2 regions of the Paenibacillus sp. Mc5Re-14 genome follow, and region 1 is predicted to be linked to the other one. Evidence: riboswitches for the same ligand, from Rfam matches in the RefSeq annotation. Region 1 holds a riboswitch; the other holds the start of a gene.

Region 1 (5,653 bases):
GAACGTATTAAATGTGCGCTCCAATACAAAGAACAAAATGGATTGTACGCCCAGTAAAATGAAGGCCCACAAGTAACCGACATACATACTGCGAAGCACATACAATCCGTAGCCCGGCTCTTTAGCACGTGGCCATGCATTTAGTCCAACCTGACGCATAAGCCCGTCGCCGCCTACCAAGGAGAAATAGAGGGCTACAGCCATGAAGAAGGTAACACCAACCTGGAATACCATAAGAAATATAAGCATGCCCTTACTGCCTGCTTCAGCTTGCAATAAAGGCAGCATGTTCATTGTCCCAGCTATACTAGCAATAAAGTATACAATGGACAGAATAATACCGCGCACAAATGAAGTATGTCGTCGGGTGAGTGACGCATATACAATGGCAAGTACGCTCAGGACAAAGCTAAATAGGGCATAACCCGCATAAGTCATCCAATTCGCCCAGTATGTTTGCTTTTTAACATAGTCGGTATAGGACGAAGGGGCCGAAAAGCTTTGGGTAAACGAGCGAACATCCCCGTCTTCAAAAGTAAAAGCCAGCGTAAGTACCGAGGCGCCGATTTTCTTTCCGTCCACGGTATATTTTAATCCACCTTCCCCCTCAGTGGTCGCGAGCTTCAATTCAGATGGCTTAAAGCCAAAGCGTTTGATCCATATTGCTGCAGCCTGTTCCTTGGCTTCGAGCGTCATGTCACCCTCAGCTACACGTACAAGTCTGCTTCGTGCTTGTTCATCTGTAGAAACATCAGCCTGTGTGTAATTGGTGCTGGAGGTGATCCGTTTAAAGCTAACGACCTTCCCAGTGGATAAATCCACATGAATTTGCAGCTTGCCCTTCGCCGAGGAGTCAGGCAAATCAACCCGAAAGGTTTCATATGGATAATTTTTTTTCCATGTACGATCGTACTCTTGAACCAATTTTTCTCTGGATAAATAACCGTACAAATCTGTTTCAGCCTGATAGGTTACGACGGGCTTCTCTGGCTGTGATTCCGTATAGCCCAACTCGGAACGGGCGAAGTCCAGGGCGTGTATGACCGCTTCTTGTTTGCTGATGACCTTTGCATTCATCAATGATTCCGGACTTGGATTGCTAAGCGAGGGAATAAGCAATTGAAAGATAAAAAAGCAAATCAGGCCAACCCCGCCCAGCAAGCCTAATTTTTTGAAGTTGGCCGTGAGCACGACCGGTTTCCCGATAGGATTCATGAGTTTCCTCCTTAATCTGTAAATAAGAACATCCATTAAAGATATCATACTGCACAGGTTCCCGCCAACAGACCAGCGATATTCATGAAAACAGAGTGAAAGCACTTTAAAGTTTTAATAAAATTAGATAAGCTGTGATTAACCGATGTCTATTCGCGAATTAAAGCCAATTTCACGTTTTTTCGGCGAAATCGATTTTGTGATCTGGATAGAGAAGGATTATAATCTTGAGGCAATGCCTATGAAATATATGGGTAATGATATACATTTAAGCCGAATTTCTATGAGAAAACGGGGGAACCATGTTACTGGGGTGAATTTTACAGCCGATCCTGATGGACCGGAAGTGTAAATAGGGCATACTGTGCTGTCCGAATCCGTCAGCTAACCTCGTAGGCTGTGGGCAGGAACCAAGTCAGGCACTCGGTTTTCCGGTGTCTTTTTTTGTGTGTATAAAAGTGTTTGGATTGGTTAGACCGCTGCGGGTTCAGATTATTCTTCCGTTTGCTGTTATCCCCGGATTTTTTTTGATTGTATAAACCCTTTAATGGTTAAAATCCGGAGATAAAGGCAAACGCTTCGCTTCTTCAGAACAATTCTGCCCCCTTCGCTGCTGCTCGCCAATAGCACAGGGAGCCGAGTAGTGTTTGACATGCATTCTTCCTGTATTCAGGGAATGTTAATTATAGCTACTTAAGGTTTGGAAAATCAAAAAAATCAGGGGCAACGACGATCGGAAGATAAATGGAACGCGTAGCGGGCTTACACCGTATTAAGTCACTGTTTTTATAGTTTTAAGGATTAGGAGAGAAGTGATGAATAGATGAATCCCAATGCACGCTGGCTTCGGCTTTCTCCACCGCAGATATTCGTTGCAGGCTTTGCCATTATCATTCTAATAGGTAGTTTATTGTTAATGCTGCCCATCTCTAATACAACAGGAAGACCACTTGCGTTTATAGACGCTTTGTTTACTGCCGCGTCCGCGACCTGTGTAACCGGGCTTGTCGTTAAGGATACAGGGCTCTTTTTTACAACCTTTGGTCAAATCGTTATCGTTGCGCTGATCCAGATCGGTGGTCTTGGCTTTATGACCATGGCTACCTTGATTGCGCTGGTGTTCAAACGTCGCATTTCCTTGCGGGAGCGCCTTATTTTGCAAGAAGCGATGAATCAGACCTCTGTCGAAGGAATTGTTGGATTGATCCGCAAGGTGCTATGGTACTCGCTGATGATTGAGGGAGTATGTGCAGCTATTTTTTCGATTCGCTGGTCATTTGATATGCCTGTCGGCAGGGCGATTTATTTTGGAATTTGGCATGCCATTTCCATGTTTAATAATGCTGGTTTTGATTTATTCGGTGAATTTCGCAGCCTGACAGGTTATGTATATGATCCGATTGTTAATTTTACAGCCATGTTTCTCATTATTTCGGGTGGTATTGGTTTTGTAGTGATGTCAGACCTGGCAGATTATCGTAAGCGTAAGAGACTATCCTTACATACCAAGGTGGTACTCAGCATGACAGCTGCTCTGATTGTCGTCGGGACGCTCGTCATTTTTGTATTTGAGTTTACGAATCCAAAGACGCTTGGCTCGCTTGATTGGGGTGGTAAACTGCTGGGTTCTTTATTCCAGTCCGTTACTCCACGTACCGCAGGTGCCAACACGCTGGACATTGCAGGCTTGCGGCAGGCTACGCAGTTTTTTATCATCATACTCATGTTTATTGGAGCTTCGCCTGGCTCCACTGGGGGCGGGATTAAGACCACTACATTTGCCCTGCTCATTGGAGCGGTGTTTTCGATGCTGCGGGGACGGGAAGATATTGTGCTGTTCCGGTACCGACTTGCGCAGGCACGAATTTATAAGGCTTTGACCATTACCTTGCTGGGGCTGCTGTTCGTGATTGGGGTGACGATGATTCTGTCCGCAACCGAAGATCATCATTTTCTAATGATCTTGTTCGAGACAGTGTCTGCATTTGGTACAGTAGGGCTGTCTATGGGGCTTACACCTGATTTGTCAGTTGTAGGCAAGCTGGTGATTACTCTGACGATGTTTGCAGGCAGGCTGGGTCCACTCACGCTAGCTTATGCACTGGGACCGAAAAAGGGTAAGGAATTGTATCGTCATCCAGAAGGTAAAATAATTATAGGGTAAGGGAGTTTTCGAGTAGATATGAAAACGCAGCAGTTTGTAGTCATTGGCCTGGGACGGTTTGGCTCAAGCCTGGCTTTGCAATTGGTGGATATGGGGTGCGAGGTGCTGGGCATTGATCGGAATGAGGATGTTGTAGACAGTATGAGTGAGATCCTGACACATACTGTCGTGGCGGACGCTACAGATGAGGATGCGTTGCGGTCACTGGGCATCCGTAATTTCGATTGCGGCATTGTTGCAATTGGTGATGATATTCAGGTAAGCATCCTGACCGCCATTTTGCTGAAGGAGCTGGGTGTGAGAAAAGTCGTAGCCAAAGCTATATCTGTACTGCATGGGCGTGCGTTAGAGAAGCTTGGGGTGGACCGAGTCATTTATCCGGAACGAGATATGGGTATTCGGGTAGCGCATCAGCTGGTCACGCCTAATCTGCTCGATTATTTGGAGCTGTCCAAGGAATACAGCATTGTGGAACTCAATGTGCCTGCATGTCTGAATGGCAAAACGTTAGCAGAATTAAATGCTCGTACCCGCTTTGGTTGCAGCATCGTGGCACTTCATACGGCGAATGGTATCTTGATCGCGCCGACAGCTATGGATCGGCTGAAAGCAGACGATATTATGGTCATTATCGGCTCCAATGACAATATCGGCCGCTTTGAGGATGAGGTCGTTAATGTCAATGAAGAGGGTTAAATTCTCTACACCATACGGTAGCCTGCAAACGAAGCGCGTGTCTCGCTAATCCAGCGTCGTGCTGTCGGGCCGAGATCGGCCGTTTCTGAGTATATGAGGGAGGTCGTTCGGCGTGTCTCCTTCAAATCAGGCAAGTACAATGCAGTAAGTCCATTATCTCGCAGCAGTTCGCTGCGCAAGTAGGATTTGGGCAGCAAAGCGGATGCCTTGCAGGTTGGAAGCAGGCGTACAATCGCCTCGAAGGAGTCGATTTCCATGCGGATATCCGGCATAATGCCGCTGCGCTGGAACAAGTCATCCGTCAGGCTGCGGTACCAGGTTCCTTTGGAGAAAATGATCATCGGCAATCCTTGCAGGTCCTTCATTGAAGCCGTTCCTGTCTTGACAGTTAATTCATGCCCGATGGGGACGACTAGCTCCAAATGATCGTCAAATAACGGAATGCAGCGTAATCCAGCTTCATGAATGGCAGACCCGACAACGCCGGCGTCTGCTTTTTTGTCGCGTACAAAGGCGACGATTTCATGCGTTTTGCCGGTGAGCAGCTTTAGCTCAGTCTGAGGATGCTTGCTCATGAAAGCCTCGACGAGGGTAGGCAACGTCGTTTGGAGTGTCGTAAGACTTGCGCCCAGAGTAAGCATGCTCTGGGCTTCATTTTTGTGCTGTGACAGCTTTTGTAAGAAGCGAAGCTGACGTTGCCGTTGCTCCAGCGCGAAAGTATATACAAATCGGCCAGTCGATGTAATTTCGAGCCGTTTGCCCCGACGATCAAAGAGATGGACACCCAGCTCTTCCTCCAGCTTGGCAATTTTGCGAGACAGGGCGGGTTGGGACAAATTCAGCAGTTTGGAGGCTTTATTCAAGCTGGACTGCTCGACAACGACGGCAAAAGCGTTCAAATCCTCAAACAAATCTTCCACTTCCTCTCTATATGCAAAAAAGACATAATAATTAATACGTATATTGCAATTCCATTATAAGCCGAAAAGGAGTAACATGAAAGCGACACAAGATGTTCACACTTTTGTTTTTCCTTATAAGGGACACCTTGTTGAACATTCCCTGTCGGGAACTGTCATTTTATATGTTATATTACTGTTGAAAACGCTATTATTGGGAGAAGGGAGCATGACCTAGATGAGAGGATTTTATTCCAGAAAGCTGCATTCGCTTCTTGGCGTCATTCCGTTGGCTCTATTTTTTGTTGAGCATTTGGTGACAAACTTCACAGCGGTGGAGGGCGGTAAGGAAGGTTTTAATCGCAGCGTGGCCTTCCTGAATGGTTTGCCGCTGGTTATTGTGTTAGAAACGTTATTTATCTACTTGCCATTACTGTTCCACGGAATCTATGGCTTGTATATCGCTTATCAGGCTGATCCGAATGTCAAAAGGTTTGGCTATTCGCGTAACTGGCGCTTTTTGTTCCAGCGTATTTCCGGCGTCATTACGTTTGTATTTATTATCTGGCACGTATACGACACACGCTTTCAGGTGGCCCTGGGTAATGTCACTCATGAGGAGCTAGGCGGCGTAATGCATGGCATAGTGACGAACCCAGTCTATTTTATTTTGTATTTA
Region 2 (5,653 bases), 2.6 Mb from region 1:
GTCCACGGCGCCTTTGCGTACTCTTCGTCCATCGGCGAGATCCAGACCACTCATCCGGGTTTCTGCCTTGAACTCGATAAAGGTCCCACCTGCTGCCAAGGATTCATCCAGCGTGTACTCCTGCTTGCGCATCAATTCCAGCACCGAGCGCCCCTCAGGTGTCTCATCCTTTAGTGAACTCATCGCCGCCCATTTCGCTAACTCTGCCTTTTCTATACCATCCACCACCACGAATTCACTCGCCATCCGGTTTCCGAAGGTGATGGTACCCGTTTTATCAAGAATCATCGTATTGATGTCCCCGGATGCTTCTACCGCCTTGCCTGACATGGCCAGCACGTTAAACTGGGTAACCCGGTCCATACCGGCAATCCCAATAGCCGACAAAAGCCCGCCAATCGTGGTCGGAATCAGACAGACTAGCAACGAAATCAGCACGGGAACAGGCAAATCAATCTTAAAATGACGGGCTATCGGAGCCAGCGTCACCACCACAATTAGAAAAATAATCGTCAAACTAATCAGCAATGTATTCAGTGCAATTTCATTTGGCGTTTTTTGCCGCTGTGCACCTTCCACGAGCGAAATCATTTTATCAATAAACGTCTCACCCGGCTCAGTCGTAATCCGCACCTTAATGCGGTCACTGACCACCCGCGTCCCGCCAGTTACCGAGCAAAAATCACCGCCCGATTCCTTAATGACTGGAGCTGATTCTCCCGTAATCGCAGATTCATCCACCGAAGCCAGGCCTTCAATGACCTCACCATCACTTGGAATCATTTCGCCCTGAGAGACGATTACCACGTCACCTTTACGCAATGCTGTCGAGCTGACTACTTGAATCTCATTTCCGACAAGCTTATTAGCTCGCGAGTCCTGCTTGGATTTTTTTAAGGAAGCAGCTTGTGCCTTCCCCCGTCCCTCCGCGAGCGCTTCGGCAAAGTTAGCAAAAAGCAGCGTGAACAACAGAATAATAAATACAGCCAAGTTAAAGCCCATTTCCTTGCCGGCTCCAAAATAACCGGGAAGCAGTAGCATGAGCAGTACGACCAATGTACCGATCTCCACGACGAACATGACAGGATTTTTCATCATGATCATTGGATTTAATTTGATAAAGCTATCCTTGATCGCCTGCTTCAAGATGCTTCTATCCAGCATGCGTTTGCGTTCTTCCTTCATGATCAAGCACCCCGTTCATCCATTCTCATTTTTCTTCTTCATGCTCATTTTTCATCACATGGTCAAAAATTCAGTTACAGGACCCAATACGATCACCGGCAAAAAGGTTAACGCACCAATCAACAGAACAACTCCGATGAGGATGGCTCCAAACAGCTTGTTGTCCGTGCGCAGTGTGCCTATCGTCACCGGGGTCGGGGCTTTGGCATTCAACGAAGCTGCCACAGCCAGCAATGCAATCATGGATACATATCGTCCAAAAAACATAACTGCTCCTGTTGTAACATTCCAGAACACGTTGTTATCTGAAAGGCCTTCAAATCCTGAACCGTTATTTGCCGCAGATGATGCATATTCATAAAGCACCTGAGTCAACCCGTGATATCCGGGGTTAGAGACCGCATCGTATCCCCAATGACTCATAAACGCAAGCGCAGTTGGAGCAAGAATAAGAAACGGATGTACCAAAATGGCAATCGCAATCAGCTTCATTTCCTTGCCTTCAATTTTCCTACCCATAAATTCCGGGGTTCTTCCGACCATCAAACCGCATATAAACACCCCCAGAATCGCATACATCAGCATATTCATCAGCCCGACGCCCTTGCCGCCAAAAATGACGTTTAGCATCATTTCTCCCAAAGCAGCCATACCACCTAGCGGGGTCAGTGTATCATGCATATTATTGACCGAACCTGTCGTCGCCGCCGTTGTGACCGCAGTGAATAATGCCGATTGTCCAATGCCGAAACGAACCTCTTTCCCTTCCATGCTTCCCTGAGATGCATCCATACCCAGTGCCTGGATTAACGGATTACCTGTCTTCTCCGACACATACGTTATGGATAGAAAAATAAGGAACAAGACCATCATCGAGCTAAAAATAATCCAGCCCTGCTTGCGATTACGGGCAAACAATCCAAAAGTATACGGCAGCGAAGCCGGCATTACCCACATTGCTAAAATTTCCAGTACGTTCGTCCAAGGACTTGGATTCTCAAAAGGATGAGCAGAATTAGCTCCCGCAAAACCGCCCCCGTTCGTGCCCAAATGCTTGATGGATTCCAATGAGGCAATAGGTCCCATAGCAATCTGCTGCTGTGTACCGCTTAAAGTCGTAATATCCGCTGTAGGCTGTAGCGTCTGTGGTACTTTTAGTCCCACCAGCACCAGCGTAAGTATAAAGGCAAGCGGCAGGAAAATCCGTATGTTGGCTTTAATAAAATCTTGAAAAAAATTACCCAGCCCTTCACCGCGCCGCGTCAATCCCCTCATAAAAGCCGCAGCAACCGAAAGCCCCGAAGCAGCCGAAGTAAACATCATCATCGTGACGAACGCCATCTGTGTCAGATACGTAAGCCCGCTTTCTCCGCTATAATGTTGGAGATTCGTATTGGTCATAAAGCTGATTACCGTATTAAAGGCCAATGATGCTTCCATATTGCTGTTTCCAACCGGATTGCCTGGGAGTATAGCCTGCAAGCGCAATAGCAGGTAGCTGATCCCCACAAGCACCACATTGGTTGCAATGAAACTCATAGCATACGTGGTCCAACGCATGCTGTCCTGTTTCTTCAAGCCTACAGCCTTATAAATCAGCTTTTCCGTCCCACCAAAAATCCGATCCGTCCGATTCGGTTCATTCGAAAATACGTGATACATATAGGTACCCACTGGCTTAACCAAGAGCAGCAATATGACGATCACAATTCCAATTTGCAGTAGCTCCATCCTCTATTCCTCCTTAAAATGCTCCTGCATTTGGAACAACAGACCTGATTCAGAACATCCATTGAGTGCACACGTTTGCGAAAATCTACACCTCTGATGCTTCCTTCTTGATCTGCTGTTCCCGCCTGCTCGATCCTATAGTTGACTAGAACTTTTCAGGATTCAGGAGTGAGTAGATTAAATACACGAACACAATAGCCGTGAGTCCTAGCACAACAATCATCCTCTTCGGCCTCCTTTTGAGGTCTGCGCATCACACCAGCGTACAAACAGCAGTATCACTCCATAACTCACAGCCATTATGAGCAGCATGTATAAATCCATCATGTTCATACCCTCCGTATCGCTCTTCAGATCGTCATTTCCGATTCCATCATAAAATCATAAACCAGCTATGTTATAAGTGCTTATCCGTTCAGCAGGAAACCCACCTCTCCGTTCAATGTGTAGATCACATGGTCCGCTCCCAATCCCCGATAAATTCCTTGTGGATTACAGCCGTGCGTAATAACATAGATCAATTCTGATGTTAGTGGCCGACATATTTGCAGGAAACGGCAAGTCAGATTCAAGCTGTTTTCGAACAAATACACACTACCAATTTCTTTTTTAGGAAAATTCCATTTTCCCGCTTGCATCGTATTGATGCGCACAATATGCTCCACACCCATTTTTTTGAGCTGTCGTTCCTCCTGAGTGCTATTTGTGAGAACTGCAAACGCCAATTTTTTAAACATAAGCAATTTCACAAAACTTCTGCCCGCTTCATTCGGTGCAGTGACAATAATTAACCGACCTTCCATCAGTAGCTCCTCTCCCGGTATAAAAAGACAACAAAAAGAAGCCGAAGGAAAAAGGCTTCCTCCGGCTTCATACATTCCATGATAAAATAAACCATGGTTGCACACGGCGGTTTGTTGCCTCTCCCTGTACGCTTACGAGGTTAGCTGTCGGATTCGGACGTGAGAGTCGCCCTATTTACGGCACTTGGCCGGAAAATTCACCCCATGAGACACACACGGCTTGCAAAGCCGTACATACTCGTTGGTTCCCCCGCTTTTGCAACTGCAAAATTCAGCGCTTTAGACAATTCGTTGTTGCTTCATTGGTGTTAATTTGAAATTACGTCTTGAATCATACACCCGTGCAAGGAAGACTGTAAAGCTCAACGGCGGGGCTATAAATCACCCTTTAGAGCATAGGAGATTAAGAATAACGCTTACAAGGCATCTATGCTTCTCGTATCTCTTTAAAACTCTGTATTTCACCCCTTTTTGAAAATGAAAGGCATGTCAATATTGGCGTAGGGTATGGCTTAGTTACTCCTTATTTGCAAAAAGGAAAGAAAATACGCTATATGTGCCAGATAATTACCGATTGAACCCGTTTTTATGAGAAGAAACACCTCAATTAGCTCCATTTGAAGTGCGATTTACCGTTTTGAACAAAAGACGATTTTACAATGGTCCAATGCCCGTATACTCTTCCGGACTTGCAACCCCTTGTTGAGTTGCTTACAATTTAATTGCAGAATATTGAATGAGGAGGGATATCTTGACCGTATATAAATATGATGCACAGACCCTACAAGGGGTACAAATTCCGTTATCCACATACGAAGGGAAAGTTCTACTTATCGTGAATACTGCCAGCAAATGTGGGTTAACCCCCCAGTACAAGGCGCTACAAGAGCTATATGACCAGTATCATGAACAGGGGCTCGAAATTTTGGGATTTCCCAGCAACCAGTTCGCCAAACAAGAGCCGGGCTCCAGCGAGGAGATCTCCGAGTTTTGCCAAATCAATTACGGTGTAACCTTCCCCATGTTCGCCAAGACAGATGTCAACGGTGATCAGGCACATCCTTTATTTCACTACCTGACCCACACTGCTCCAGGAGTATTAGGCTCCAAAGCGATCAAATGGAATTTCACTAAATTCTTAATTACACGAGAAGGTAACGTATTTAAGCGTTATGCGCCGCAAACCACTCCAGATAAGCTTATAGGAGATATTGAGAAGCTTTTGCGGAAAAACTGACATCTTTCTTCATTACAGTTAACGAGCGGTCCGCTGTCCATATGACCGCTTCTGTAACAGAATGATATAACGAAAAATATTTAACGAAAAAAGCACCCCTTCACGTAAAACGTGTCAGGATGCTTTTTCAACTGGGTATTACACATAATGCGGTCGAGAGGACTCGAACCTCCACGGGCGTACGCCCACTACCCCCTCAAGATAGCGTGTCTGCCATTCCACCACGACCGCATGTCACAATGTATTGAGGCAACAGATTTATTATACTCTCTCAGCAACAATTTGTAAACAATAATATTATAATTATTTTTAGTGTAACTTTATATAACATATATAAGCAATAAAATTATTTAATTTGACATGAAAGAGCTCGAAGTGTAAATATATATTACATAAATAATTGAACTATTATTATATAAATAAGATTAGAGTCAAATAAACTAACACAAATATTCACCTCAAGGAGGCGAACCATCCTGCATAAAGGTAACCGATTGCTAAACTACGCATTGTTGTTGGACCCTTCCCTACCCATTGGTGGTTTTACCCGTTTCTACGGACTGGATGAACGTTTCCGTAACGGAAACTTGAACAGTCTACAGGATCTGAAACATTTTATGCGAGACGATTGGTATCCTCAAATTACAACCCTTGACGGCATGGCCATCAAAAGTCTGTATGCAGCCATCCAGCAGAA

The links. Region 1 has a riboswitch for cyclic di-AMP ahead of BN1546_RS16520 (TrkH family potassium uptake protein). Riboswitches for the same ligand answer to the same signal wherever they lie in the genome.
Region 2: linked by a shared signal. The riboswitch ahead of BN1546_RS04875 (hypothetical protein) and the one ahead of BN1546_RS16520 (TrkH family potassium uptake protein) in region 1 are both predicted to bind cyclic di-AMP.

Annotation. Positions count from the first base shown of each region.
Region 1 is NZ_CVPD01000001.1:3,637,154-3,642,806, forward strand. Features, by position in the region: gene BN1546_RS16510 (CPBP family intramembrane glutamic endopeptidase) at 1-1,215, opposite strand, end outside; cyclic di-AMP (ydaO/yuaA leader) riboswitch at 1,477-1,629, shown strand; gene BN1546_RS16520 (TrkH family potassium uptake protein) at 2,039-3,379, shown strand; gene BN1546_RS16525 (potassium channel family protein) at 3,398-4,075, shown strand; gene BN1546_RS16530 (LysR family transcriptional regulator) at 4,081-4,986, opposite strand; gene BN1546_RS16535 (succinate dehydrogenase cytochrome b558 subunit) at 5,213-5,653, shown strand, end outside.
Region 2 is NZ_CVPD01000001.1:1,041,333-1,046,985, forward strand. Features, by position in the region: gene kdpB (potassium-transporting ATPase subunit KdpB) at 1-1,185, opposite strand, end outside; gene kdpA (potassium-transporting ATPase subunit KdpA) at 1,240-2,916, opposite strand; gene kdpF (K(+)-transporting ATPase subunit F) at 3,062-3,139, opposite strand; gene BN1546_RS04875 (hypothetical protein) at 3,324-3,719, opposite strand; cyclic di-AMP (ydaO/yuaA leader) riboswitch at 3,833-4,006, opposite strand; gene BN1546_RS04880 (glutathione peroxidase) at 4,471-4,956, shown strand; tRNA gene BN1546_RS04885 (tRNA-Leu) at 5,105-5,187, opposite strand; gene BN1546_RS04890 (urease accessory protein UreF) at 5,451-5,653, shown strand, end outside.